3 regions of the Microbacterium sp. NPDC090003 genome follow, and region 1 is predicted to be linked to each of the others. Evidence: predicted binding sites of a transcription regulator. Region 1 holds the regulator's gene; each other region holds the start of a gene.
The links. Region 1 encodes HrcA, which represses chaperone genes, less so after heat shock. Its sites were predicted from a motif close to TTNGCACTCGNNNNNNNCGAGTGCNAA; they were not measured.
Positions count from the first base shown of each region.

Region 2: the regulator HrcA is predicted to act here: its motif matches at 1,665-1,691, upstream of groL (chaperonin GroEL).
Region 3: the regulator HrcA is predicted to act here: its motif matches at 5,428-5,454, upstream of groES (co-chaperone GroES).

Region 1 is NZ_JBIVFW010000001.1:214,435-223,941, forward strand. Features, by position in the region: gene lepA (translation elongation factor 4) at 1-1,617, shown strand, start outside; gene ACIPVN_RS01025 (DUF1990 family protein) at 1,620-2,117, shown strand; gene ACIPVN_RS01030 (DUF1990 family protein) at 2,128-2,781, shown strand; gene hemW (radical SAM family heme chaperone HemW) at 2,781-3,998, shown strand; gene ACIPVN_RS01040 (carboxylesterase/lipase family protein) at 4,014-5,435, opposite strand; gene hrcA (heat-inducible transcriptional repressor HrcA) at 5,538-6,572, shown strand; gene dnaJ (molecular chaperone DnaJ) at 6,609-7,724, shown strand; gene ACIPVN_RS01055 (16S rRNA (uracil(1498)-N(3))-methyltransferase) at 7,728-8,456, shown strand; gene ACIPVN_RS01060 (histidine triad nucleotide-binding protein) at 8,499-8,849, shown strand; gene ACIPVN_RS01065 (PhoH family protein) at 8,941-9,507, shown strand, end outside.
Region 2 is NZ_JBIVFW010000002.1:267,547-277,053, reverse strand. Features, by position in the region: gene groL (chaperonin GroEL) at 9-1,628, opposite strand; gene ACIPVN_RS14250 (LytR C-terminal domain-containing protein) at 1,753-2,325, opposite strand; gene ACIPVN_RS14245 (DUF3263 domain-containing protein) at 2,351-2,608, opposite strand; gene ACIPVN_RS14240 (DUF2332 family protein) at 2,618-3,610, opposite strand; gene msrB (peptide-methionine (R)-S-oxide reductase MsrB) at 3,682-4,092, shown strand; gene ACIPVN_RS14230 (nitroreductase family protein) at 4,089-4,670, shown strand; gene ACIPVN_RS14225 (DMT family transporter) at 4,671-5,609, opposite strand; gene ACIPVN_RS14220 (SOS response-associated peptidase family protein) at 5,679-6,332, shown strand; gene ACIPVN_RS14215 (MmcQ/YjbR family DNA-binding protein) at 6,335-6,718, shown strand; gene ACIPVN_RS14210 (response regulator) at 6,731-7,345, opposite strand; gene ACIPVN_RS14205 (sensor histidine kinase) at 7,342-8,433, opposite strand; gene ACIPVN_RS14200 (ABC transporter permease) at 8,443-9,204, opposite strand; gene ACIPVN_RS14195 (ABC transporter ATP-binding protein) at 9,201-9,507, opposite strand, start outside.
Region 3 is NZ_JBIVFW010000001.1:1,245,298-1,254,804, forward strand. Features, by position in the region: gene ACIPVN_RS06010 (ABC transporter ATP-binding protein) at 1-56, shown strand, start outside; gene ACIPVN_RS06015 (ABC transporter ATP-binding protein) at 53-790, shown strand; gene ACIPVN_RS06020 (ABC transporter substrate-binding protein) at 945-2,204, opposite strand; gene rarD (EamA family transporter RarD) at 2,337-3,272, opposite strand; gene ACIPVN_RS06030 (polysaccharide pyruvyl transferase family protein) at 3,501-4,991, shown strand; gene groES (co-chaperone GroES) at 5,046-5,342, opposite strand; gene ACIPVN_RS06040 (SAM-dependent methyltransferase) at 5,487-6,680, shown strand; gene ACIPVN_RS06045 (hypothetical protein) at 6,682-7,851, opposite strand; gene ACIPVN_RS06050 (hypothetical protein) at 7,848-8,759, opposite strand; gene ACIPVN_RS06055 (hypothetical protein) at 8,756-9,507, opposite strand, start outside.

The sequences.
Region 1 (9,507 bases):
ATCGAGGGGCAGACCTTCGCGCTCAACATGATCGACACCCCCGGCCACGTCGACTTCACGTACGAGGTCTCCCGCTCGCTCGCCGCGTGCGAGGGCGCGATCCTGCTGGTCGATGCGGCGCAGGGCATCGAGGCGCAGACCCTCGCGAACCTCTACCTCGCGCTCGAGAACGATCTGCACATCATCCCGGTGCTGAACAAGATCGACCTGCCCGCGGCAGACCCCGACAAGTACGCCAAGGAGCTCGCGTCGCTCATCGGGGGCAAGCCGGAAGACGTCCTCCGCGTCTCGGGTAAGACGGGCGCCGGCGTCGAAGCCCTGCTCGACCGACTCGTGAACGAGATCCCCGCCCCGGTCGGCGACGCAGATGCCCCGGCGCGCGCGATGATCTTCGACTCGGTCTACGACGCCTATCGCGGCGTCGTCACCTATGTCCGCATGGTCGACGGCAGTCTGTCGCCGCGCGAGCGCATTCAGATGATGTCCACCGGCGCGAACCACGAGGCGCTCGAAGTCGGTGTGTCGAGCCCCGAGCCGATCCCGACCAAGGGACTCGGCGTCGGCGAGGTGGGATACCTCATCACGGGTGTGAAGGACGTGCGTCTGTCGAAGGTCGGCGACACCGTCACCTCCGCGCGCAAGCCGGCGACCGACGCCCTGGCCGGATACACCGACCCGAAGCCCATGGTCTTCTCGGGCATCTATCCCATCGACGGCAGCGATTACGCCGAGCTCCGCGAAGCGCTCGACAAGCTCAAGCTCTCGGATGCCTCCCTCCAGTACGAGCCGGAGACGTCGGTGGCCCTCGGTTTCGGTTTCCGCTGCGGCTTCCTCGGTCTGCTGCACCTCGAGATCATCACCGAGCGCCTCTCGCGCGAGTTCGGACTCGACCTCATCACGACGGCGCCGAGCGTGATCTACGAGGTGCTGACCTCCGACACCGGCGAGACGGTGACGGTCACGAACCCGAGCGAATACCCCGACGGCCGCATCGGCTCCGTGTCGGAACCGATCGTCAAGACCGCGATCCTCCTCCCGAAGGACTATGTCGGCACGGTCATGGAGCTCTGCCAGTCGCGTCGCGGCTCGCTGCTCGGCATGGAGTACTTCTCGGAGGAGCGCGTCGAGCTGCGCTACATGATGCCGCTCGGCGAGATCGTCTTCGACTTCTTCGACCAGCTCAAGTCCAAGACGCAGGGGTACGCGTCGCTCGACTACGAGCCCGCCGGTCAGCAGGAGGCCGACCTCGTGAAGGTCGACATCCTGCTCCAGGGCGAGAAGGTCGACGCGTTCAGCTCGATCGTCCACCGCGACAAGGCCTACGCCTACGGCACGATGATGGCCGAGCGTCTGCGCAAGCTCATCCCTCGCCAGCAGTTCGAGGTGCCGATCCAGGCGGCGATCGGTGCACGCATCATCGCTCGCGAGACCATCCGCGCCATCCGCAAGGACGTGCTGGCTAAGTGCTACGGCGGTGACATCACCCGTAAGCGCAAGCTCCTCGAGAAGCAGAAGGAGGGCAAGAAGCGGATGAAGATGGTCGGCCGCGTCGAGGTCCCCCAGGAGGCGTTCATCGCCGCGCTCTCGGGCGACGTCGAGGGCAAGGACAAGAAGTAGCGATGTCACTCCCGCCGTACATGCGCGGGATGACGCGCCACCCGATCGTCGACGTCCCGGCGGGGATGCGACTTTCCGAGCGCAGCATCCGGGTCGCACCGGAGGCGCAGGATGCCGTCCGCGGTCTGATCCGCTCCTGGGAGTTCAAGCGACGCGCCGGCTTCGACGGTCCTCGCGAGGCACCGTCCACCGGGCAGGAGGGCGTGCTGGCGAAGCGTGTGCTCGGCATCCGATTCTCCGAACCGATCCGGGTCGTGTGGGCGGATGAGCGGGGTTTCGGGTACGAGACGCGCCCGGGGCATCCGATCTACGGGGAGGAGTCGTTCGTGCTCGATGGCGGCGTGTTCACCGCTCGTTCGATCTCGCGCCCGTCGACCGTCGTGTGGTGGCTGCTGTCGCCCGCCCTGAGACTGATCCAGCGCCGCACCCACGCGCGTTACACCCGCATCGTCGCCGCAGCGGCGCGCGAGTGGGGTGTTCGTCCAGGCAACCGCCAGTAGGCTGGATCTCATGCGGCGCGGGAACTTCCGAGACGACACGGTGGACTATGCGGCCGTGGGTGCCACCCACGCGCCCGATCTGATGCAGTACCCGCCGGAGCGCAGCTTCCCGGCGGAGGAGTCCTGGCGCATCGGATCCGGAGCGGAGCGGTTCCAGACCGCCGGCGAAGCTCTGCTGTCGTGGACGGCGCAGCGGGCGGCCGGACTCGCGATCGAAGACGTGCGTCCCGCGCCCGGACCGGCATACGCCGGCGTGAGCTTCGACGCCGAGGGCAACCCGATCGCCCCGAGCAAGCGCGACGTCGAGCCCCGCTACGACGCCGAAGGGACTCCCTTCGTGGGCCCGGGCATGACGCTGCGCGTGCGCGGTCGTCTGTCGGGCATGCGGGCGGATGCCGAACTGCGCGTGATCTCGGTGACCGAGGAGGCTCGTCGTATCGGTTTCGTCCTCGGTACGGTCGGCGGCTCGGTCGTCAGCGGCGAGGAATCCTTCGACGTCGACTGGCGCGAGGACAACGACGAGGTCTGGTTCACGGTACGCGCGTTCGACGCCCCCAACTCCCTGCTTTACCGCACGGTGCCGCCGCTCGTGAAGCGTCGCCGTCGGGAGCTCTTCGCCCGCTATCTCCGGGCGATCTCCCCGCTCTACGCGACCCCCGTCTGATGGCGGGGCCCCTCCCTCTCGGCGATCCCGCACCGTCCGACGGCCGCCTGCCGGCCGATCTGCCGATCGATCCCTCGGTGCCCTTCTCGGCGTACCTCCACATACCGTTCTGTCGCGTGCGCTGCGGATACTGCGACTTCAACACCTACACCTCGAGCGAATTGCGCGGCGCCCGTCAGGAGGACTACGCCTCCACGCTCCTCGCCGAGATCGATCTCGCGCGACGCGTACTGGATGAGGCGGGTGCGCTGCGCCCGATGGACACGGTCTTCTTCGGCGGGGGAACGCCCACGCTGCTCCCGGCCGGCGACCTCGCGCTGATGCTCGGCGCCGCGGTCTCGGCCTTCGGGCTGGCCGAGGGCGCCGAGGTCACGGTCGAGGCCAACCCCGACACCGTCACCCCGGAGGTCGCCCGCACGCTCGCGGATGCCGGGGTGACGCGTCTCTCCATCGGCATGCAGTCGGCCGTGCCGCACGTGCTCGCCGCGCTCGACCGCACGCACGACCCCGAGAACGTGCGCACCGCCGTCGCCGCGGCGAAGGACGCGGGACTCGCGGTCAGCGTCGATCTGATCTACGGCGCGCCGGGCGAGTCGCTCGCCGACTGGGAGGCGTCTCTGGACGCGGCCCTCGACCTCGAATCCGACCACGTCTCGGCCTACGCACTCATCATCGAGGACGGCACGAAGCTCGCGCGCCAGATCCGCCGCGGCGAGGTGCCGATGCCAGATGACGATCTGCAGGCCGACATGTACGAGACGGCCGACCGCCGCCTCGCTGCGGCCGGCTTCGAGTGGTACGAGGTGAGCAACTGGGCTCGCAACGACGAACAGCGCTCGCGTCACAACCTCGCCTACTGGCGGGGGAGCGACTGGTGGGGCTTCGGGCCGGGTGCGCACAGCCACGTGGCCGGACTCCGCTGGTGGAACGTGAAGCATCCGGCGGCTTATGCGCAGCGGCTTTCGGCGTCCGATTCTCCGGCCGCCGGCACCGAACGCCCGGACGAGGGCGCGCGGATGCTCGAACGAGTGCTGCTGCAGAGCCGTCTCGTCGAGGGCATCGCCGTCTCCGACCTGCCGGCGGGCAATCGCGCCAACGTCGCGGGTCTCATCGCCGACGGGCTCGTCGACGCCCGCGCCGCCGTGCAGGGACGGGTGCAGCTGACATTGCGCGGACGGCTCCTGGCCGATGCGGTCGTGCGCGCACTCACCGACTGACGCGCGGCATCGCCGTCATCTCCGAATCGGGAGCAGGTCCAGTCCGGCGGTGCGCCGCTGGGGGAGAGTGCCGCTCGTCGTGTCGAACACCCGAGTCGTGCGGTCGGCGCCGTACGCCGGCCATCCGGGCGCACCGGTGGTGACGAAAGAGACCCAGGCGGAGTGCATCTCATCGGCGAGAGCCTGGGGCGCGTCAGCGCCCGCGAGGCGCTGCGCCTCGGCATCCGCCAGACGATCGAAGACGAATCCGAGCTCCAGGGCGTGCGCGGCGCGCAGGTCGCGCACCGGACTCGGCCACGCGAACTCGTAGACGAAGGTGAGCGCGGGGCGGGCGCGGGCGGCGCGGGAGAGCGGTGCGCGCAGCAGGAGATCGGTCGCCAGCTGTCCGAAGATCTCGCCCGTGGGGGCCTCGGGGAAGGCCTTCCGGTACGCCGATACCGCTCTGCGCGGGATTCCCAGGGCCAGACGAGCGATGAAGAGCCTGAGCGGGCGGATCTCGCCGAGGGCCTCGGGCGTGAACCAGAGCCGGTACTCGTCGGTGTTGCTGCCGATGAGCAGCGGCGTGTCGATCGTCGGCAGAACCTCGTGAGGCGAGCGGGGGAGGCTGTCGGGATCGATCGCGAACTGGAACGCCGGCGCTCCGCCCAACGGCGACGAACCCGCCGACTGCGCGCGGCGCGCCTCGAGCAGCGCTTCGGGAGGGACCGAGGCGAACGACGCACGGTCGGTGCGGATGCCGAGCCGCTTCGCGAGAGCAGCGGTCACCCGTCCGGCCTTCTGCGGCGGCTGCGCCTCCAGCGGACCGGACTCGATGATCGCACGCGCAATGAGGGCGCGGGAGTCGTCACGCGCGAGGAGTCCCGCGACGATGGCGCCTCCGGCCGATTCACCCATGACGGTGATGCGTGCGGGATCGCCGCCGAACGCACCGATCTCGCGATGCACCCATTCGAGAGCCGCGGCCGCGTCCCGCAGGCCGAGATTGCGAGGGGCATCGTCGAGTACCGAGAAGCCCTCCGATCCGAGGCGGTAGTTGATCGAGACGAAGACGATTCCTGCGGCGGCGAAGCCGGCCCCGTCGTAGAGCGGAAGGGCGGCGGTGCCTCGCTCGAGCGCGCCGCCGTGGATCCACAGCAGCACCGGGGCGCCCTCGGCATCCGCCGGAGCCCAGACGTTGGCGGTGAGGATGTCGTCGCCGTCGATACTGACCGAACCGAGCAGCTCGCCGATCGACCCCGCATACGGAAGCTGCGGCGCCGTGGGTCCGAACGCGAGGGCCGGGCGCACGCCCTCCCACGCCGTCACCGGCTGCGGCGCCCGGAACCGGTTCACGCCGAAGGGAGGGGCGGCGTACGGGATGCCGAGGAAGCGGAAGAGTCCGCCCTCGCTCGATCCCTCGACGACTCCGGTGGACAGCTCGACGGCGGGGGCGGTCATGGTCGTCATCCTAGGGCGGAGCCGCGGCGTCCGACGAGAGGAGCCGCCGGCGGGGTAGGATTGGCACTCTGAACGTCCGAGTGCCAACGGAAGGGAAGGGTGATGGTCACCGAGCGAGGACTCCAGGTTCTCCGCGCGATCGTGCAGGACTACGTCGAGACCCACGAACCCGTCGGCAGCCGCTCCATCGTGGACCGCCACTCCTTCGGAGTCTCGGCGGCGACCATCCGCAACGACATGGCGCTGCTCGAGGATGAGGAGCTCATCACCGCTCCGCACACGTCGTCCGGCCGCGTGCCCACCGACAAGGGGTATCGCGTCTTCGTCAATCATCTCGCCCAGCTGCGCCCCCTCTCGACCGCGCAGCGGACGGCGATCGAATCGTTCCTGGCGGCGCCGAGCGATCTCGACGATCTGATGGTGCGCACCGTGCGGGTGCTCACACAGCTGACGGGCCAGGTCGCGCTCGCGCAGTACCCCTCGTTCGCCCGTGCGCACCTCACCCACATCGAACTCGTGCCGCTCGCCCCGAGCCGCATGCTCGTCGTGCTCGTCACCGACGCCGGCGGCGTCTCGCAGCGGATGGCCCCGCTGCCGATCGAGATCGACGAGGGCGACACGATCATGCTCCGCGCGCGGCTCTCCGCACTGCTCACAGGGCAGGCCGTCAGCGACGCGGCCGAGCGTCTGCAGACGCTGCTGGCGACGCCCGAGGCCGCACCCGGCGATGCCGCGCTGCGGGCTCTCGCCACGGTGATCGTCGACGAACTGGGCACGTTCCGTCAGGAGCGTCTGGTGATGGCCGGAGCCGCGACGCTCGCGCGTCGTGAGCAGGACTTCCGCGGAAGCATCCATCCGCTGCTCGAGGCGATCGAGGAGCAGGTGACGCTCCTGCGGCTCATGAGCGAGATGGTCACAGACGAGCACGGCCTCGCGGCCAGCATCGGCACCGAGAACGCGCCGTTCGGTCTGGGCGAGGCGTCGATCGTCGCGAGCAACTACGCCGCCCCCAGCGGCACGGCGCGGGTCGGCGTGATGGGGCCGACGCGCATGGACTACCCGAGCAATCTCGCGGCGGCGCGGGCCGTCGCCCGCTACCTGACGCGGATGCTCGACGAAGACGAGACGAGCCGCTGAGCGGCCGTCGACGAGGAACAACCCAGAAAGGCGATCGTGGCGGACCACTATGAGGTTCTCGGGGTGTCCCGGGACGCTTCCACCGACGAGATCAAGAAGGCGTACCGTCGTCTCGCGCGTCAGCTGCACCCGGACGTGAATCCGGGTGAGGACGCGGCGGAGAAGTTCAAGCTGGTCACGCACGCGTACGACGTGCTCAGCGACGACGATTCCCGCCGCCGCTACGACATGGGCGGCGGAGACGGCGCCGCCGGGAACTTCGGCGGAGGGTTCGGCGGATTCGGCGACATCTTCGAGACGTTCTTCGGCGCGGGACAGGGCGGAGGGCGTGCGCGCCCTCGTTCCCGCCGTGAGCGGGGTCAGGATGCGCTCGTGCGGGTCACGCTCGATCTCGGCGACGTCGTCTTCGGCGCGCATCGCGACATCGAGGTCGATACGGCGGTGCTCTGCGAGACGTGTCAGGGCTCCTGCTGCCAGGAGGGCACGTCGCCCGTCACCTGCGACATCTGCGGCGGTTCGGGACACGTCCAGCGCACGGTGCGCAGCCTGCTCGGCAACGTCGTCACCTCGCAGCCCTGCGGCACGTGCGAAGGCTACGGCACGACCATCCCGTACCCGTGCGGAACGTGCGGCGGTCAGGGGCGCGTGCGTTCGCGTCGTACCGTCTCGCTCGACATCCCCGCCGGTGTCGAGACCGGTCTGCGTCTGCAGCTGCCCGGATCCGGAGAGGTCGGCAAGGCCGGCGGCCCGAACGGCGACCTGTACGTCGAGGTCACGGTCAACCCGCACGCGGCGTTCAGCCGTGACGGGGACGACCTGCTCGCGACGCTCGAGGTGTCGATGACCGATGCGATCCTCGGTACGGAGACCTCGATTCAGGGTCTCGACGGCGCCGTCGATCTCGAGGTGCGCGCCGGCGTGCAGTCCGGAGACGTGCTCACGATCAAGGGACGCGGCATCACGCCGCTGCGTGGTTCGCAGCGGGGCGACCTGCGCGTCGGCGTGCAGGTGGTGACTCCGACCAAGCTCGACTCCGCGCAGCGGGCGCTCATCGAGGACTTCGCGAAGAAGGCGAAGGCTCCGGGGCCGCAGCTGGCGCAGTTCCAGCAGGGTCTCTTCTCCAAGCTCCGCGACCGCTTCCGCACGCACTGAGCCATGGCGCTGCACTTCCTCGTCGAAACGTCGTCGGATGCCGGAACCGGCGACCTCGTATCGCTGACCGGCGCCGAGGCGAAGCATGCGGCGGTCGTCCGTCGGCTCCGCGTGGGGGAGCAGGTCACGATCGGCGACGGTCGGGGCGTCTGGCTCCACGGTGTCGCCGAGGAGGTCGCCCCTGCGCGAGTGGACGTGCGGATCGCCGACCGGTCCGTGCACCCGTCGCCGACCCCGCGCATCGTCCTCGCACAGGCACTCGCGAAGGGTGACCGCGACGAACTCGCGGTGCAGGCGGCCTGCGAGCTGGGTGTCGACGAGATCGTGCCCTGGCAGGCGAGCCGGAGCGTCTCCCGGTGGGAGGGCCCCAAGGCCGTCAAGGGGCGGGAGCGCTGGGCGAGCATCGTGCGCGAGGCAGCCAAACAGGCTCATCGTCCGTGGGTCCCCGAGGTCGCGGCCCCGGCGAGCACGGGGGAGCTGGCGGCACGAGCGAGCGCGGAGCGCGTGCTGATCCTCGACCCGTCGGCGACGACGCGGCTGTCGGAGATCACCGCGGACGACCGCGACATCGTGCTGGTCGTCGGTCCCGAAGGCGGCGTCTCGGACGACGAGATCGCCCGGCTGACCGCGGCGGGCGCCGAGCGGGTGCTGCTGGGAGACACGGTCCTGCGCACCTCGACGGCCGGCCCCGCGGCGATCGCGGTGCTCTCCGTCGCCCTCCGGCGCTGGTGAGCGCACCGCCGCGCCGTCGGACCCCGCCGCTAGACTGGAAACATGAGCGAACCCTCGATCTTCACGCGCATCCTGAACGGTGAGATCCCCGCAGAGGTCCTCGGTGAGACCGAACGCGTGTTCGCCATCCGTGACATCGCCCCCCAGGCGCCGGTCCACCTCCTGGTGATCCCGAAGACCGCGGAGTACCGCGACGTCGCCGAGGTCGCGTCGGGCGATCCCACGCTGCTCGCCGAGATGGTCTCCTTCGCGAAGGAGCTCGCCGCGCAGCACACCGACGACGGCGACTACCGCCTCGTCTTCAACTCCGGCCCGAATGCCGGACAGACCGTGTTCCACGTCCACGCCCACGTGCTGGGTGGGGGACTGACCGAGAAGAGTGTCGGTGCCTGAAAACCACGACCAGAGCCCTGAGATCCCGGAGCGCCGCAGCGGAGCACCTGCTCCGGAGTCCGTGGAGAAGATCTACGCCGACGGTGTCGCGATGGTGCAACTGCTCGGTCCGCAGGACCGACTGCTGCGGATGCTCGAGAAGGAGCACCGCGATGTGCAGGTACTCGTGCGGGGCAACGAGATCACGCTGAGCGGTGCGGCATCGGCGGTCGCCGCGGCCAAGACGCTCGTCGAGGAGCTGCTCCAGATGACCCGGGGCGGCACCGACCTCGCGCCCAGCGACGTCAGCAGCTCCGCCCGGATGCTGCGCGACGGCGGCCCGCGTCCGAGCGAGGTTCTCGGAGAGGCGATCCTGTCGACACGTGGCAAGGTCATCCGCCCGAAAACCCTCGGACAGAAGGAGTACGTCGACGCGATCGAGGAGAACACGATCGTCTTCGGCATCGGTCCCGCCGGAACGGGCAAGACCTACCTGGCGATGGCCAAAGCGGTGCAGGCGCTGCAGCGCAAGGAGGTCACCCGGATCATCCTCACCCGTCCCGCCGTCGAGGCGGGCGAGCGCCTGGGCTTCCTGCCCGGCACCCTGACCGACAAGATCGACCCCTATCTGCGACCGCTCTACGACGCGCTCAACGAGATGATGGACCCCGAGATCGTG
Region 2 (9,507 bases), on a different contig from region 1:
GCGATGGATCAGAAGTCCATGCCACCCGACGGGTCGCCGACCGGAGCGGACGCCTTCTCGGGCTTGTCGGCCACGACGGCCTCGGTGGTGAGGAACAGCGCGGCGATCGACGCGGCGTTCTGCAGCGCGGAGCGCGTCACCTTGGCCGGGTCGATGATGCCGGCGCCGAACATGTCGACGTACTCGCCCGTGGCGGCGTTGAGGCCCTGGCCCGCAGGGAGCTCGGAGACCTTGTTCGCCACGACACCCGGCTCGAGACCGGCGTTCAGCGCGATCTGCTTGAGCGGAGCCTCGATCGCCACGCGGACGATGTTCGCACCGGTCGCCTCGTCACCCGAGAGCGACAGACCGTTGAGCGCCTTCGTGCCGGACTGGATCAGCGCGACGCCACCACCGGGGACGATGCCCTCTTCGACGGCTGCCTTCGCGTTGCGGACGGCGTCCTCGATGCGGTGCTTGCGCTCCTTGAGCTCGACCTCGGTGGCCGCGCCCGCCTTGATGACGGCGACACCACCGGCGAGCTTCGCCAGGCGCTCCTGCAGCTTCTCGCGGTCGTAGTCGCTGTCGGTGTTCTCGATCTCGCGACGGATCTGGGTCACGCGACCCTCGATCTGCTCGGCCTCGCCGGCACCCTCGACGATCGTGGTCTCGTCCTTGGTGACGATGACCTTGCGGGCACGACCCAGCAGGTCGAGCGTGGCGTTCTCGAGCTTCAGGCCGACCTCTTCGGTGATGACCTGACCGCCGGTGAGGATCGCGATGTCCTGCAGCTGCGCCTTGCGACGGTCGCCGAAGCCGGGAGCCTTGACGGCGACCGACTTGAAGATGCCCTTGAGCTTGTTGAGCACGAGAGTCGCGAGAGCTTCGCCCTCGACGTCCTCGGCGATGATGACGAGCTCCTTGCCGTCCTGGATCACCTTGTCGACGATCGGCAGGAGGTCCTTGATGTTGGAGACCTTCTGGTTCGCGATCAGGATGTAGGGGTCCTCGAAGACGGCTTCCTGACGGTCGGGGTCCGTGACGAAGTACGGGTTCAGGTAGCCCTTGTCGAAGCGCATGCCCTCGGTGAGCTCGAGCTCGGTGCCGAAGGTCTGCGACTCCTCGACGGTGACCACACCCTCCTTGCCGACCTTGTCGATCGCCTCGGCGATGAGCTCGCCGATCGCGGGGTCTGCGGCGGAGATGGATGCCGTGGCGGCGATCTGCTCCTTGGAATCGATCTCCTTGGCGCTGGAGAGCAGCTCCTCGGTGATCGCGGCGACGGCCTTCTCGATACCACGCTTGAGCGAGATCGGGTCGGCACCGGCTGCGACGTTGCGCAGACCCTCGCGGACCAGAGCCTGAGCGAGGACCGTGGCGGTGGTGGTTCCGTCACCGGCGACGTCGTCGGTCTTCTTGGCGACCTCCTTGACGAGCTCCGCGCCGATCTTCTCGTACGGGTCGTCCAGCTCGATCTCCTTGGCGATGGACACACCGTCGTTCGTGATCGTGGGGGCGCCCCACTTCTTCTCGAGCACGACGTTGCGACCACGCGGGCCGAGGGTCACCTTGACCGCGTCGGCGAGGATGTTGAGGCCGCGCTCGAGGCCGCGGCGGGCCTCCTCATCGAAAGCAATGATCTTTGCCATGAGTTTTTTCGTCCCTCCTGGACGTAGACGTTGGGTTTAGCACTCAGAGTGAGAGAGTGCTAACGCCATTCTGGCACTCGACCCCTGCGAGTGCAAGCCGCGCGCGGAGGGTGTCGAACGCGAGTCAGGGAGCGGGCGTCTCGTCCGAAGTCTCGGGGGCGGTGGCGGAGCGATCGAGGCCGATGACGATCGTGAACTGCTTCGCCTCGCCGTCGTTGAGGTCGGCGTAGAAGTCGCTCTGCTCGACCGCCGCGCCCCCGATCAGGTCGGCGACGCCGAGTGCGGCCGGACGATCGGCCTCGTCGACGTAGTACACCGTGGTGGTCTCGAAGTCCTGGCTGCCGCTGTCGCTCGCGTACACGGTTCCGAAGCCGGCGTTGAGCAGGGTGTCGCGCATCTGCTCGTCGAGCCCCTCATCGGGTGTGGCGTTGAGGATCGTGATCTCGAACGACGTGTCGACGACGCCCGTCTCGACCGGAGTCGGCTCGGCGGTCGGCACCGCTTCGGGGAAGAGGTCGATCCGACCCATCACGACCAGCGAGCCGAAGATGCCCACGATGATGAGCACGAGCGCCGCGACGAACGACCACAGCAGCACCACCCAACCGTTCATGCCCGGCGCTTCGGCGCGGTGCGCCCCGACGCGGCCGGATGAGCGGGGGACGTCGTCGAAACGATCACGGGTGGGCTTGGACACCCCACGATGCTATCCGAGAGCGCGGTCAGCCCACGAAACCAGGGGTGCGCGCCGAACGCCGCAGAACTCGCGAGTCGCGCAGACGGCGCAACCGACGGATCAGCATCGGATCGAATTCGAGCGCGGCATCCGACTCGATCAGCCTGCCGAGGAGCTGGTAGTAACGGGCGGCACTCATCCCCAACTGCGCCCGGATGGCCTCTTCCTTCGCCCCGCTGTGCCGGGGCCAGACCGTCTCGAGCGCGAGGATCGCGCGGTCGCGCTCCGTGAGGTCACCGATCATGTGCCCAGGTTAGGACGGCAGCGGCCACTCGGCCGCGCGCCACTCCCACCACGCGCCGAGCGGGTCGGCCGCAGCGCGCACCCGACCGTCGAGCGCGACCGCGAACCCGGCCCACCTCTCCGCGTCGATCGGCGGCTCCCAGACGTCGAGCAGGCCGGGCGGGTCGATCGTCACCCAGCGGGCGGTGGACGCACGGATGCGGGCGACCAGAGCCGCCCGCTCCGAACGCGGAATGTGCACGAGAACCCCGGGGGTGGTGATCACGAGCGTCGCATCGGTCGGCGCCTCGTCGACGAGGGCATCGAGGCGTTCGAGCGCATCGCCGGCGACGAGCGTCGGCGGATCGGCTGCCGCGATGTCGAGCGCTGCCGCGATGCGCTGCTCGCGACCCGTCTCCCCCGGCCACACGAGCCCCTGCAACCACCGACGATCGTCGGGATCGCGGGCATCGAGGGGTGCGAGGTCGATCCCCGCGCGCCACACGATCTCCGGCAGCCGCAGCTCCGGCAGCTCCCCGGCGACCCGACTGGCGAGCACGACCGACGAGACCCCGTCGCGCGGGTCGAGCGCCAGCCGCAGCTCGCCGTCGGGCCCGGTGACGCGGTACGAGTAGCGATCCGGGTACAGGCAGAGGCCCGCGGATGCCCCGATCTCCAGCAGCGCGATCGGGCCGTCGATCTCCGACAGCACCGGAAGGAGCGCGGCGAGCCGGAGAGGTTCGTTGGTCTGTAGCGAGCGCGCGGAGCATTCGGCGACGACGGCATCCGCGTTCCGCAGCACGAACTCGCGCCACACCGCGTATCCGTCGAGCGATGCGCCGAGCAGCCGGGTCACCGCGAAGACGAGCGGTGGCTGGCGCCGGTTCTCGGGGATGCGTGCGAGCACTTCCTGCACCGCCGCATCGCCAGCGACGCCCGCAGCCCACTCCGCATACAGCGCACTGCGGCCGGGGGCCTCGTTCTCGGCGAAGCGCGTGTAGCGCTCGCGAACAGCATCCGTCATCCCTCCATTGTGGATGCACGCACCCCGGCGCCCCGCGACGGGGGAGAATGGAGGGGACCCCAGGAGGACTCATGTCGTACAGCGTGGAAAAGACCGAAGACGAGTGGCGCGAGGAGCTCGGCGACGACCAGTACGCGGTGCTGCGCCAGGCGGCCACCGAGCGCGCCTGGACCGGTGAACTGCTCGACGAAGGACGTGCCGGCCTCTACACCTGCGGGGCGTGCGGAGCCGAGCTCTTCCAGAGCGGCACGAAGTTCGATTCCGGCTGCGGATGGCCGAGCTTCTACGAGTCGATCCGTCCCGAGGCGGTCGAGCTCATCGAGGACACCTCGCTCGGCATGGTCCGCACCGAAGTGCGCTGCGCGACGTGCGGTTCGCATCTGGGCCATGTCTTCCCCGACGGCTTCGGCACCCCGACCGGAGACCGCTACTGCATGAACTCACTGGCGATGAACTTCACTCCCGAGGCCCCCGAGGCGTGAGCGCGCTCGACGCCGTCCGCTCGCGGCAGTCCTGGTCGAAGGTCACCGAGGAAGCGCCCTCCCGGGAGGAGCTCCTGCCGCTGATCGCCGCGGCCGGGCGCGTGGCCGACCATTCGTCGCTGCGGCCGTGGCGACTGATCGAACTGCGCGGTGACGACCGGCTCGCCCTGGGCGCCGCGATCGCGAAGGCCGAGGGCGAGAAGAAGCCGTCGACCAAGCCGTTGCGCGCCTCGCTGCTGATCGCGGTGGTCGGAAGCTACCGCACGAACCACAAGGTGCCGGTGTGGGAGCAGGAGGCGGTCGCCTCCGGTGTCGCGCACACGCTGAGCCTGCTGCTCGACGAGGCCGGGTGGGGCGTGTTCTGGCGCTCGGGCGGATACACGCGGTCGAAGGCGGTCGCTCGGGCGCACGGGCTGGCGAAGAACGAGGTGCTGCTGGGATGGCTCTACGTCGGCGGCAAGCCGGCGAAGTCCCCGGGGCGGCGCACGCCCGTCGACGCCGACGCGATGCTGACGCGGATGCCGACGGACGGGGCGCCGAAGGGCGCGAAGTCCGGGAAGAAGAAGAAAGAGAAATGATCAGCGGCGTCGGCGCACGACCGCCACGAGCACGGATACCGCGGCGATCACCACCATCGTGATGATCTGCCAGGTCGCAGGTCCCGCCTCGGTGGGCCAGATCAGGTCGATCGCGACCGCGGCGACGAGTTGCCCCAGCACCGAACCGAGCCCGAGCAGCAGCACCCCGGTGTGCGCAACGAGGAACGCGCCGAGGAAGATGTAGACGACGCCGAGGAAACCGCCCGTGTACAGCCACGGTTCGGCGGGCAGGGCGTGCGGGGTTCCCTGCACGCCGACGCTGATCGCGGCGGCGACGGCGAGCACCACGGTGCCGGCGATGAAGCTCGTCATGGTCGCCACCATGGGCGATGACACCCGCTGCGCGAGTCGCCCGTTGACGGCCTGCTGCCACGCGATCCCCACGCCGGCGGCGAACGGGAGCACGAGCATCCACAACGGGGCGGTGCGCAGCACGTCTCCGCCCAGGGAGACGCCGACGGCCACCAGCGCGAGCGCGGCCCCGGCGACGCGCCCCATCGTCACGGCCACGACGCCTGCGGGCCCGAAACCGATCCGGTCGAGCACGAGTCCGTGCAGGGTCTGCCCCGCGACCACTCCCACGGTGAACAGCGAGACCCCGAGCACGGCGGCGGTGAGCCCCTGCGTCGAGACGGTGAGCGCGCCGCAGGCGCCGCCGAGGAGCATCCACGGCGGGATGGTCCTGCCTCGGACTCCCCGGACGAGCCGAACCATACCGGCGCGACCGGACGGCAGGGAGGCGGTGATGACGGCAAGGACGGCCGTGCCGATGGCGAAGGAGACGAGACCGGCGACGACCCCGTCACCCAGACGGATGCCGAGGACGCCGTTGATACGCGCCTGGATCGCGGTCATCACGCCGATCGCCACGGCGCCGCCGATCGCGAGCGGCGCGGGGAGCGAACGGGTCGGAGTCACTCGTTTCACGGTACCGGATCCCCCCTCCCACCCCTGACGGATGTCGGCGCCCCGGACTAGCCTGTGGGCATGTGCGCGAGCTATGGACTGGATCCCCGATTCACCGACGCCGAACTGCTGGCCGAAGCCGACGCCGACGTGCTCGACGGCCTGCGTCAGTGGGCGCAGCAGAACGCGGGCGAGACCCTGCGCCCGACCGGCAAGAACCTCCGCAACCTCAATCCCGTCGTCGTCGATGCCGACGGCCAGACCACGCTCGAGCCCGCGTGGTGGGGGTTCCTCGTCGACGGTGAACCCGCGAAGTTCCCCTCGATCAACACCCGCTCCGAGCGCCTGCAGGAGCGCCCCGGCTCTCTCAAGACCCGCGCACTGGTGCCCGCGACCGGCTGGTTCGAGATGAAGAAGCCCGAGCGCGTGTGGCACGAGTTCGGTATGGGCGAGGGCACCCTGTTCGGCATGGCGGCGGTCACGCAGCGCGGCCGCACCGCCGACGGTGAGTGGTTCACCTGCTACTCGATCGTGATGCGTCCGGCTCCCGCCCACCTCGCCGGCGTGCACGACCGCATGCCGGTCCTCATCCCGACCGCCTTCGCCCACGAATGGCTCACCGCCCAGGGAGATCGCGAGCTCATCGACGAGGCGCTGCTGGCGGCGGCATCCCTCGACGATCGCGTCGCCGTCGCCGCGCGATCCGACGACAAGGGCACGGACCGGCTGTTCTGACGATGGATGCCGATGCCCTCACCGCCACGGCGGCCGAACGCGCCGAAGAACTCCCCGGCGCAGAGCTCACGAATCCCTTCGGGCCGGAGTGGGACGTCTACAAGGTGCGCGGACGCGTCTTCCTGCTCCTCCCCCTCGACGGCACGGGGCGGGTGACCGTCAAGTCGCATCCCGACGACGCCGTCGCCCTGCGCGAGACGTTCGCCGACATCCTGCCGGGCTACCACATGAACAAGAAGCACTGGATCTCGCTGCGCCCGGGCCCGTCGCTCGAACCGGGGCTCGTGACAGAGCTGGTCACCGAGTCGTACCTGCTGGTCGTCGAGAAGCTGCCCCGAGCACAGCGCCCCGTCGATCCCGAGCTGTTCGCGCGACCAGCCCCGTGATCCCGCCGGATCCTAGATCCACCCCTTGTCGCGGGCGACGCGCGCCGCCTGTGCGCGGTTCTCGGTCGCCGTCTTGCCGATGGCCGACGACAGATGGTTGCGCACCGTTCCGGCCGACAGGAAGACCTCGGCGGCGATCTGCGCGATCGCACGCCCGTCCGCCGACAGCCGCAACACCTGCTGCTCACGCTCACTCAGAGGGTTGGCGCCCTCGAACAGCGAGGCCTCGGCGAGAGCGGGATCCACGACGCGGAACCCGTGGTGCACCCGCCGGACCGCGTGCGCGAGTTGCGTGGCCGGCGTGTCCTTGGCGATGAAACCGCTCGCGCCCGCGTCCAGCGCCTGGCGCAGATACCCGGGGCGCGCGAAGGTCGTCACGATCAGCACGCGCGTCGACGGACTCACCTCGCGCACGGCACGCGTCGCGGCCACCCCGTCGACGCCGGGCATCTGGATGTCCATCAGGCACACGTCGGGCTGGGCCTGAGCCGCTCTGTCCGCCGCCTCCGCACCGTCGGACGCTTCGGCGACGACCGTCAGATCGTCCTCGAGTTCGAGGAGGGCACCCATCGCGCCGCGCACGAGGGCCTGATCATCGACGAGCAGCAGTCGGATCGGTTCGGTCACCAGGTCACGCTCACTCTCGTCCCGCCGCTCGGGGCATCCTCCACGGCCAGCACGGCCCCCGCCGCCGCGGCGCGTTCGGCCATCCCCCGCAGACCGTTGCCCGCGGGTCCCCGTGCGCCGCGCCCATCGTCCTCGACGGCCACCACACCGGGAGCCATCATGATCCGCACCCGCCGCGCCTTCGCGTGACGCAGGATGTTCGTCGTCGATTCCCGCACGATCCACCCGGCGGGCAGAGCCTGCGCAGGTGACAGCGCCGCCGGGTCGCCTTCGACCTCGACGCGCAGCCCCGCCGACTCGAGCGCGACCGTGCTGGCATCGATCTGCTCCGCCAGCGCGACACTGCGGATGCCGGTGACGGTGCTGCGCACGCCGGCGATCGCCTCGCCCGTGAGATGCACGATCTGTGCCAGTTCGGCCTTGGCGCGCTCGGGATCCTGGTCGACGAGGCGTTCGGCGAGCTCGGCCTTGAGCTTCACGGCCGTGAGGGCGTGCCCGAGCAGGTCGTGCACGTCACGGGCGATCGAGGTGCGCTCCTCACTGGTGGCGAGATCCATCCGCACTTTGTCGGCGTCGACCGAGCGTCCGATCAGCCAGGTGTTCACGGTGTTCACCACCGCGATGAGCAGCACGATGACGAGGATCTGGAAGTGGTCGCCGAACCTCCCGGTCACGACGACGGCCGCCGTCGTGACCGCGATGCCCGCGAGGGTCGTCGCCCAGTGCCAGATTCCACGCAGGCCGTAGCTCGCGTACGACATGAGGTACGGCAGGAAGCTCAGCGCCTGCGTCTCGATCGCCGGGATCGTCGCGAGCGCGCACGCGAGCTGCACCCAGAACAGCGTGCGCACGATCGGGCGGGGCCGCCCCCACGACGAGCGCATCCCGATGACGAATCCGACCACGTACACCACGGCGAACGTCACCAGTCCCGCCCAGCCGAGCACGACCCATCCGGTCGCGGCAGCCGAGGCGAGCAGCGCCAGTACCGGGTAGACGAGGAACACCATCCAGACGACGGCCATCAACCATCCCCAGCGCTCCCAGGGGCCGGTGTGCGCCGGGGTCTCGGCAGCCTCGGTGGTCATCGGCCCAGCCTAACGACGGCGCCGAGACCGCAGCACGCCGAGACGCACGAGCGCGGCGAACAGCACGGCCCAGACGACGACGTTCAGCAGCACGGCCCAGAGCGGGTCGGCGCCGCCTGCCACGAGGGTGCCGTCGGTGGCCGGCCAGCGCACGAGCGCGACGTAGCCGTACATCGGCGTCCACTTCGCGATGTCGAGCATCGCACCGTCGAGCGGGATGAAGACGTTGCCGAAGAAGCCGAAGAAGGTGATCGAGATCGAGGCGAGAGCGGCGGCCGAGTCGGAGTTGAAGGCCAGGCCGACGCCGAGGCCGAACAGTCCATAGATCAACCCGAGTCCCAGGGTGATCCCGGCGGCGGCGAACCAGCGCCAGGTGTCGGATGCTTCGGCACCCGTTGAGAGGCCGGCCGCGTAGACGAAGAGCACGGCGAGCGCCGAGAACGACACCGCGGCGAGCACCTTGGTCACCGCGTATCCCGCCGTCGAGAGCGGGGTGAGCGCGAGCTGGCGCCCCCACCCCTGCCCGACCTCGGACGCGGCGAGCGAGCACAGCGAGCTCATCGCGGTCGCCGTGCCGTAGGCGCCCATCGACACCATCACGTAGAACGAGACATTCGCGTCCCCCACACTCTGCGAGGCGTACGACATGCTCGCGCCGAAGAGCAGATACATGGCCACCGGCATCGCCAGGGTGAAGGCGAGCGTGTACGGGTTGCGGACCTGCCGCACGATCTCGGTGCGGTAGAGCGCGGGGGCGACGAGCGCGGTCATGACGGGTCCTCCGTGAGCGAGGTGAAGGCGGATTCGAGGGTGGGCGCGGTGATCTCGAGATCGCAGGCACCGAGCGACAGCAGCCGGCCGGCGAGCAGATCGGATGCCTCGGTGCGCACCGTGAGCCGATCGGCGTCGGTCGACACCTCGGCGACGGAGACGTCGCCGCGGAGCTCCGCGGCGAGCGCGGCGACGCCGCCGGGGATCGTCGCCGAGACGGTGCGGCCGCCCAGCGACGCACGAAGGCGGGCGGTGGTGCCATCGGCGACCACACGGCCGTGGTTCATGACGATCGTGCGACGC
Region 3 (9,507 bases), 1.0 Mb from region 1:
AGGCAGAGCTCGAGGCGACGGATCCCGTCGACTCCGACACGAAGGACAACGCATGAGCGAAGACAAGGTGGTCGTCGAACTCACGGACGTCCACGCGGGCTACCTTCCCGGCGTGAACATCCTCAACGGCGCGAATCTCGTCGCGCGTCAGGGCGAGCTGATCGGCATCATCGGTCCGAACGGTGCGGGCAAATCGACGCTACTCAAGGCGATGTTCGGTCTCGTCAACGTGCGCGGCGGCGAGATCACACTGAACGGCGAGAGCATCGTGGGCCTCAAGGCCGACAAGCTCGTCAAGCGCGGTGTGGCGTTCGTGCCGCAGACGAACAACGTCTTCCCCTCGCTGTCGATCGAGGAGAACCTGCAGATGGGGCTCTACCAGAACCCCAAGATCTATGCGGAGCGCCTCGAATTCGTCACCGGCATCTTCGCCGAGCTCGGCAAGCGACTGAAGCAGCGCGCCGGATCCCTCTCGGGCGGTGAGCGGCAGATGGTCGCCATGTCGCGCGCGCTGATGATGGATCCGTCGGTGCTCCTGCTCGACGAGCCGTCGGCCGGCCTCTCCCCCGTGCGCCAGGACGACGCGTTCATCCGTGTCTCCGACATCAACAAGGCCGGCGTCACGACGATCATGGTCGAGCAGAACGCACGCCGCTGCCTGCAGATCTGCGACCGCGGCTACGTGCTCGATCAGGGCAAGGACGCGTACGAGGGCACCGGACGCGAGCTGCTGAGCGATCCGAAGGTCATCGGGCTGTACCTCGGGACGCTCGCCGACGACGTCGCCTGAGCGCTTCGACAGGGGGCGGGATGCTGCGGCATCCCGCCCCCTTCGTGTGCGGTCTCGGCCGTGACCCGGACGCGAACGAGCCGGGCACGAGGAAGGCCCCGGATGCGAGCATCCGGGGCCTTCCTGTGATCGGACGATCAGTCGATCCGATGGATCAGTTGGTGCGCTCGATGGTGTTGCCCGCGACGTACTTGTAGATGCCGATCGTGGCACCCTGCGGGTCGCCGTTCTCGTCGAACGTCACGTCGCCGGAGTAGCCGTCGTAGTCGGCCGTTCCACCGCCGTTGATGATCTCGGCGCACTCGGCGAAGCTGGTGCACTTCTCACCCTCGCCCGAACCGCCCGAGACCTCCTGCATCTTGGCCGCGATGTCGGCGCCCTCGGTCGAACCCGCCGCCAGCGACGCGAGCGCCACCAGGATCACGGCGTCGTATGCCTCGGCCGCGTAGGTGAAGTCCTTGACCTCGGGGTTGCCGGCAGCCGTCCACGACTCCTGCAGACGATCCGTGAAGTCATCCTCGAGCGCGGGGCCCGCCTTCGTCCCCTGCGCGCCCTCGAGCGAGACCGAGATCTCGTCGCCGTAGTCGGATAGGTTGCCGTCGACCATGTAGAACTTGTCGGCCGAGATGCCGGCGTTCACCAGCAGCGGCGCGATGGTCTTGAACTGCTCGAACGACACGATCGCGACGGCGTCGGGGTTCTGCGCCTTGATCGACTCGACCTGCGCATCGAACTGCGCATCGCCGACGTTGAACGAGACCGACTCGACGACCTCGCCGCCGGTGCCCTCGAACGTCGTGGTGAGCGCGTCGTTCAGGCCGGTGCCGTAGGCGTCGTTCTGGTAGATGATGCCGAGCGTCTTGGCGCCGTCCTCGGCGATCAGGTTGCCCAGCACCTCACCCTGCAGCAGGTCGCTGGGAGCGGTGCGGAAGTAGAGTCCGTCATCCTCCCAGGCGGTGAAGTCGGGGGAGGTGTTCGAGGCCGAGATCTGGAGGATCCCCGCGCTCACGTTTCCGTCGAGCACCAGCTTCGAGACGCCGGAGGCAGCCGCACCGACGATCGCGCTGACGTCGGCGTTGCGCAGCTTCTCGATCGACGTCTCGTACGCCTTGGTGTCGGTGTCGCCCTCGTCCTCGGAGGTGAGGTCGATCGTGATGCCGGCCTCGGCCGCGTTGACCTCTTCGACCGCGAGTCCGACGCCGGACTCCATGGGCGGTCCCAGGAAGGCCAACGAACCCGTCTTCGGCAGCAGCGAGCCGAGCTTGAGGGTGAGATCGGTGGCGGGCTTCTCGCCACCGCTGGACGAGTCATCCGACGGGGTGCTGCTGCATCCCGCGATGACGAGGGCAGACGCGCTGACAAGCGCAATGCCTGCGAAGATCTTCGCGGTGCGCGAACCCTTCAGTGCCTTCATAATGCTCCCTTGCGTAACTGAGAGTGGACGTGACCACAGTCGAGTGCTCTAACCCTAGGGCGCGCGACCGCTCCGTAGGGGTCGCAAGTGTTTCGGTGCGTTAACGATCCGACACCCGATGGAATACCGTACTCAGGCGATGGGCGTGGGAGCGGTCCTTCGCCCTCGTCGCGCGGCGAGCAGCAGGTCGATCACGAACACGACGATCGCGATCCAGACGATCGCGAAACCCGCCCAGCGCTCGGCCGGCATGGGCTCGTGAAGGAAGACGACGCCGATGATGAACTGCATCACCGGGGTGATGAACTGGATCATCCCGATGACGGTCAGATCGATCCGGCGCGCACCGGCGGCGAAGAGCAGCAGCGGTACGGCGGTCGCGATCCCCGCACACGCCAGCAGCACCGCGTGCCATGCGCCGTTCGCCCCCATCGTGAGGCCCTCCGCAGTCTGCGCCACCAGGACGAGCTGGACGACGGCGATCGGGATCAACCAGAACGACTCGAGGGTCAGACCGCTGACGGCATCCACCGCGGGTCCGATCTGCTTCTTGATGAGGCCGTACAGACCGAAGGATGCCGTGAGCGAGAGGGCGATCCACGGGAACTCGCCGTGGGCCACGATGATCACCACGACGGCGACCGATGCGATGGCGATCGCCGCCCACTGGAGCCGGCGGATCCGCTCGCGCAGGACGAACACCCCCAGGAGCACCGTCGTGATCGGGTTGATGAAATATCCGAGGCTCGTCTCGACGACGTTTCCCGTGAGGGTGCCGATGAGGAACACCTGCCAGTTGACGTAGATGAGCAGGCCCGCGAGCGCCGTCCACCCCAGGAGTCTCGGCCGCCGGATGATCGCGAGGAACGCCGCCCAGCCCCGCATCACGGTGAGGAGGACGAGGCAGAAGACGAACGACAGCAGCACCCGCCAGGCGACGACCTCCCAGGGGCCCGTGGGCACGAGAAGCAGGAAGTACAGAGGCAGTACGCCCCAGAGCAGGTAGGCACCGCCCGCGTAGGCGACTCCGGAGGTCTGGCTCGACGAAGCACGGGGGACGGAACTCACCGGACAACCCTATGCCCGCGGTGCGCGTCCTCCGGCGGTTGCGCGGACTGCCGGAGGATTTCGGCAGGAATCGGATGCCGCGTGGCGGATGCCGCACCTCCCTCGGGGGCTCAAAATGGCCGATCGGTATACTGATCCACATCGCCTGAGCCCTCGCGATTCCGCAGTTCATCTCGCGGACAGCCCCGCCTCCGCACCCGACGACGGCGGTCTCCCGAAGGACGTGCCGTGGCCCCGCACACGCTCCCCCCGGTCGTCGCGTGCGGCGCGTACGAACGCGACAACCTCGGCGATCTGCTCTTCCTCGTCGTCGCCGATCACTTCGCGCGCGGCGTCATCGATGTCGAGTACACCGCGCCGATCGCCGTCGACATGACGACGCTCCTCGGGCGGCAGATCACCGCGACCGGCCCGGCCCTCGCCGAGAAACCCGCCACGGGCATCTGGACGGTCGGCGGCGAGGTCGGCGCCACCCAGCGGGAGTACGTGTACCGGACGGCCGTCGACGACGCCGAGTGGGAGCGGTTCTCGTCATTGGACGCCGCCGAGCAGGACGCGCTCCTCGACGAGGTGATGGGTGCACGGATGGAGTCACCGTACGTGCCGCGCCCGAGCGCGTTCCTCCGCAACCACGGCGCGCGCCTGGTGCTCAACTCCGTCGGAGTCTCGGGCATCGGCGGCCTCACTCCCTGGCGTGCCGCCGTCGCCGCGAGCGCCCTGCGCGAAGCGCACTACATCTCGGTCCGCGATCCGAAGTCCGCCGATCTGCTCGATCGCCTCGGCATCCCGCACCGTCTCGCGCCCGATCTCGTCCACACGATCGCGTCGGTCCTGCCGATCGACGCGCCCCGCGACGGCTCCGTACTCCTTCAACTCTCAGAAGGACACATCCGCACCTACGGGATCGAGGCCTGGACCGCCGCCGTCGTCGCGTGCTCGGAGCTCGGGGATCACCCCGTCCGACTCTTCGTCGCCGGATCCGCGCCCTCGCACGATTCGATCGATCTCTACCGAGAACTCATCGACCGGGTCTCGGCCGAGCGCCCGAACTGGGACATCACCCTCAGCGACGCACGCTCGATCGACGACCGCGTGCGCGAGATCGCCACGGCCTCCCTCTGGATCGGCAGCTCGCTGCACGGGCGCATCCTCGCCTGCGCCTACGGCACGAAACGCCTCAGCATCGCCAAGCCGAAGGTCGACGTCTACGCCGAGACCTGGGACGCGGACTTCCCGTTCGGCATCGAGCCCTCCGACCTCCCCGGTGCCGTGACCGCAGCACTCGAGCACGAGCCGGACGCCGCGCATGCCGCCTCCCTCGCGGACTCCGCACGGAAGAGCGTGGTCGATGCTCTGGCGGTCTTCACGCGATCGGACGATGCACCCGAGAGAGATGCGCTCGCCATCCGCATCGATGAGGTGGCGCAGCTCCAGATCGCGGCCATGCGACTCGAACACGAGCACGCCGAGGCGGTGCGTTCCGGCAAGGAGCGAGCCGCCGAGGCTCTCCGGCTGGCGGGTGATCGTGACGAGCAGCGTCGCGCGCGCCGCGCGGCCCAGACCGAACTCGCTCAGGTGCGCGCCCGACTGCACGAGATCGAGACGAGCACGCCGTGGAGGATCGGATCGCGCCTCACCTCTGTAGCGCGTGCGCTACGTCTTCCCCGGCCCTCTTCGCTCCGCCGGCGCGGACGCGACGACGGCCCCGCCGCGCGCTGACGAAGAAGGGGCCCGGATGCCGAAGCATCCGGGCCCCTTCTCGGGAACGCTGAATCAGCGGACGACGACCGCCAGGACGTCGCGAGCCGACAGGACGAGGAACTCGTCCGCACCGAACTTGACCTCGGTGCCGCCGTACTTGCTGTAGAGCACGCGGTCGCCGACGGCGACGTCGAGCGGAACGCGGTTGCCGTTGTCGTCGATGCGACCGGGGCCGACCGCCACGACCTCGCCCTCCTGGGGCTTCTCCTTGGCGGTGTCGGGGATGACCAGGCCACTCGCGGTGGTCTGCTCGGCCTCGACCTGCTTGATGACGATGCGGTCCTCGAGCGGCTTGATGGAAACCGACACGGTCTACCTCTTCTTTCTTGACGCTGACAGGAAGACTTGTTCGCACTCTCAACCCGAGAGTGCTAACGCCAGTGTAGGCGCTTCGCTGGCACTCATGCAACGCGAGTGCCAGCCCCGCCGCCCGCGTAGGCTGTGCGAGTGGAGATGTCTGAGCTGCAAGCGCTGCTGACCCCCGTCGGGCTGGAGTTGCTGGATGCGCTCGGCAGCGTCGAGTCGACGAACGAGGTCGCACGCGCGGTCTCGCGGTTGCGGGCCGAGGGCCATTCCCCTGAACTCGTGTCGGCCGTGGTCGGCCAGGCGCACCTTCGCTCGAAGGCGAGAGCGAAGTTCGGACCTTTCGCCGAGCGGATGCTGTTCACGCGCGCGGGCCTCGAACAGGCCACGCGTCTCGGGGTCGCCGCCCGTCACGCCCAGCGCATGCGCAGCGCCGGGCTGACCCGCATCGCCGACCTCGGCTCCGGGATCGGCGGCGATGCCCTCGCCTTCGCCGGGGCCGGTCTCGATGTGCTCGCGGTCGACGCCGACCCGGTGACCGCGGCGATCGCGGCGTACAACCTCGCCCCTTTCGGAGAGAGCGCGACCGTGCAGCACGGAACCGCCGAGAGCGCCGACCTCGACGGGCGCGACGCGGTGTGGATGGACCCCGCCCGGCGCACGGCCGGGCACAGCGAGACACGCCGCGTCTCGCCCGACGACTACTCCCCGTCGCTGGACTGGGCGTTCGCCCTCGCCTCCCGCGTGCCGACCGGGATCAAGCTCGGCCCCGCCCACGATCGCGATGCGCTGCCGGCCGACGCCGAGGCCCAGTGGGTCAGCGCCGACGGCAGCGTCGTCGAACTCGTGCTCTGGACAGGGGCCCTGGCTCGCGCCGGCGTGCGCCGCGCCGCGCTCGTGATCCGCGGGGAGCGCTCGCACGAACTCACCGCCGGTGCCGATGCCGTCGACGCCGAGGTGCGTGCGCTCGGCTCCTTCCTGCACGAACCCGACGGAGCGGTCATCCGGGCGCGCCTGATCGGCGACGTCGCCCGCAGCCTCGATGCCGGCATGCTCGACGAGAAGATCGCGTATCTGACCTCGGATGCCGCGCTCACCAGCCCGTTCGTGCAATCGTTCCGGGTGCGCGAGACGATGGCCGCGAATCCGAAGGCGATCGATGCCGTGCTGAAGGCGAACGACATCGGCACGCTGGAGATCAAGAAGCGCGGGGTCGATATCGACCCCGCGCAGTTCCGCAAGAAGCTCACGCTGCGCGGGAGCGCCTCGGCCACGCTGATCCTGGTGCGCGTCGGGGACCAGCGCCGCGCGATCCTCGCCGACCGGGTTCCCGTCGCGGAGTAGGTCAGCCCGCTCGGGCTTCGGTGATCGTCAAGTAGGGCGTCTGGCTCGCGGTGAAGGCGAGAGTGAGCGAAGAGCCCGGCCCGGACCCCGATCCGTCGTCCGACACGAAAGTGGACAGCCCGACGTCGATCGCGGTCGTGGAGGGCAGGCAGACCGCATCGATCTGTGCGGCATCGACGATCAGGCAGGTCTCGGGCTCGACCGTCTCGCCGTATCGATTCGCCATCCAGACCGGCCCGTCGCGGAAGTAGCCGACGATGCTCAGGTTCATCTCGAATCCCTGCTCGACCAGCTCCTCCGCCCGCGTGCGCTCGTCTCCGGCGAATCGGGCGAGGATCGACGACGACGAATCCCACCGCTGGAACGCGGCGCCCGGCCTGCCGTCGGAGGCCAGGAAGACGTAGGCGTTGAGCGAGGTGAACTCCGCCGTCACCTCGTCGATGTTCTCCCCGGGGAGCATGACCGAGACGTTGATGCCGAGGTCCTCGAAGTCGGATGTGCGCTGGCACTGGGACTGCGTGGCGACGTCGACGTCGACCACGGCGCAGGTGAGATCGCCCTCTCCCTTGGTGCCGAGCCAGACGATGGCGCCGGAGTCGTCGTCCTTTCCGGCCGCGCGCAGCGTGCCCGGGTCGAAGTCCGACTCGTCTTCGAGCGTCGCACGTCGAGCCTCCTCGTCCGCCGTCAACGCGATGGCAGTGGAGACGGGGCCGAACACGAGCCAACCGATGCCGAGGCCGGAGACGAGCAGCAGCACGGTGGAGACGGCGACGAGGCGCCAGTGCCGTCTGAGCAGGGCACCCAGAGCGCGGGGATCGGGCGTGCGGGGATCGGTCACCGAAGCGGATGCACCGGCCGCACCGGAGCCATCCGCGTCGTGCGCGGCATCCGCATCGTGCGCGGCATCCGCGTCGTGCGCGGCATCCGCGTCGGCGACCGCGACGAAGCCGAGCTGTTCCTCGACGCTGGGAAGGCGATCGGATGCCGGCGCGGGCACGGGCACAGCGGGGACCGCACCGACTTCGCCGGACAGCGGAGGCGCGGGATCCGGAGCGGCCGAGGGTCGCACCTGCTGGAGCTCACGCAGTCGCGCCGCCTCGGCGCGCGTCAGCGCGGCTTCGCGGCCATAGGCCTTGCGTTGCAGGGTGCGCAGCTCGTCGGTCTCCGTCATCCGAGCCCGCCTCCGGAGGGTTGCCGCGTCACCGCGAGCGACTCGCCTCCTGCTCCGGTCGTGAAGGTGTACGTCGCGCCGGAGGCGCCGCCGGACGGCGTGAGGCCGAGCCCACTCCTCGCGCCGTCACCGAGGACGTCGCACATCGTGTCGGTGGACTTGTCTCCGATCGCAACGAGGCACGTCTCGCCCGTCGCCGTGTTCTCCCCCACCCACACGGTCACCGCGTCGTCACTGCCGACGATTCGCACGCTCTCCCGTTCGAGACCCTGCTCCACGAGGCTGTCGGCATCCGACTCCTCGTCCGCCGACCAGGGCCCGCCGGGGGCGAGTGCTCGATCAGTGGCGCTGGTCCGGATCGACGGCCGAGATCCATCGAAGGCGAGGTCGACAGCGACACGGGTGGCCTGATCCGATCGCGGGTCGGTCGTGAGCGACGCCGAGAGTCCTGCCGACTGCACATCGGCGGTCGGGTTGCACGCCGCCACCGTGTGCTCGGCGTGCCCGAGCACCAGGCAGGTCCACTCGCCGCCACCCTTCGTCGCCGTCCACGCGACCACGTCGTTGACGACGGTCAGCGGCCGTGCGGAGTCGCCGTCGAACCCGTCCTCGGCGAACACGGCCTCCTGCCACTCCTGCTGCTCGGCGGTGAGGGTCACCGGCTCCCCGCCCGTGGGCCCGGAGAGCGCCCATACGGCCGTTCCACCGATCAGCACTCCCGCGATGAGGGCCGTGGCGAGGGGAACCCAGCGACGGCGGGGCGAGGACGGACGGAGTGCGGGTGCGTCGGCATTCTCCGCCTCGTTCCGTGTCAGTTCGTCGAGCCGCTCCGCGTCGTGTGCGTCGAGACCCCCACCTCGTCGGTAGGCGCGCGCCTGCAGGGAGCGCAGTTCGTCGTCAGCATTCATTCGCCGTCTCCCGGGGCCGACTCGCGGGTGATCTGGAGATACGACGGCCCGTCGCCGTACGTGAACAGGATGAATGAGGAGGCACCCGTCTCCGGATCGAGGCGATCGAACCCGAGACCTCTCCGTCCCTCACCGATCGCCGAGAGCTCCTCGCAGAACACCATGGGGTCCGCTTCCGCATCGTCGTACGCGATGCACGTCTGTCCGGTCGATACCTTGACGCCGCTCCAGATCGGCACCTCGCCGTCGTAGCCGATCACCCAGAGGCTGGTGCGGTCGAGGCCGAGCTCGACCAGCTCCTCTGCGACCGCCGCCTCTCCATCGTCGCGGTACGACGCACCGAACTCGTCCGGCGGCGCGAAGAGGAAGCTTCCGGTGAGCACGGCGGGCGCTCCTTCCGGCGTGAGGAAGAGGCGTGCCGATACCTGTCTCTTCAGCTCACCGTCGGCGACGACCGTGCGCACCGCGTCGAAGCCCGAGGAGCGCACACTGTCCGTCGACTGGCAGAACGGCACTCGCTCCTGGGCATCGCCGAGGATGAGGCACGTCCGGAGTCCCTTCGACTGCGTCCCCACCCAGATCACCATGTCGTCCTCGACTGCCATCGCTCGGATGGATCCGATGTCGTACTCGCCCCCGTCGACGAGTCCCCGCTCCCATTCCCCCTGCGCCGGTGTGAGGTCCACATCGTTCTCCGACGGACGCGAGAGCGCCCATCCGGCGGCCGCACCGAGCGCGAAGACGACGA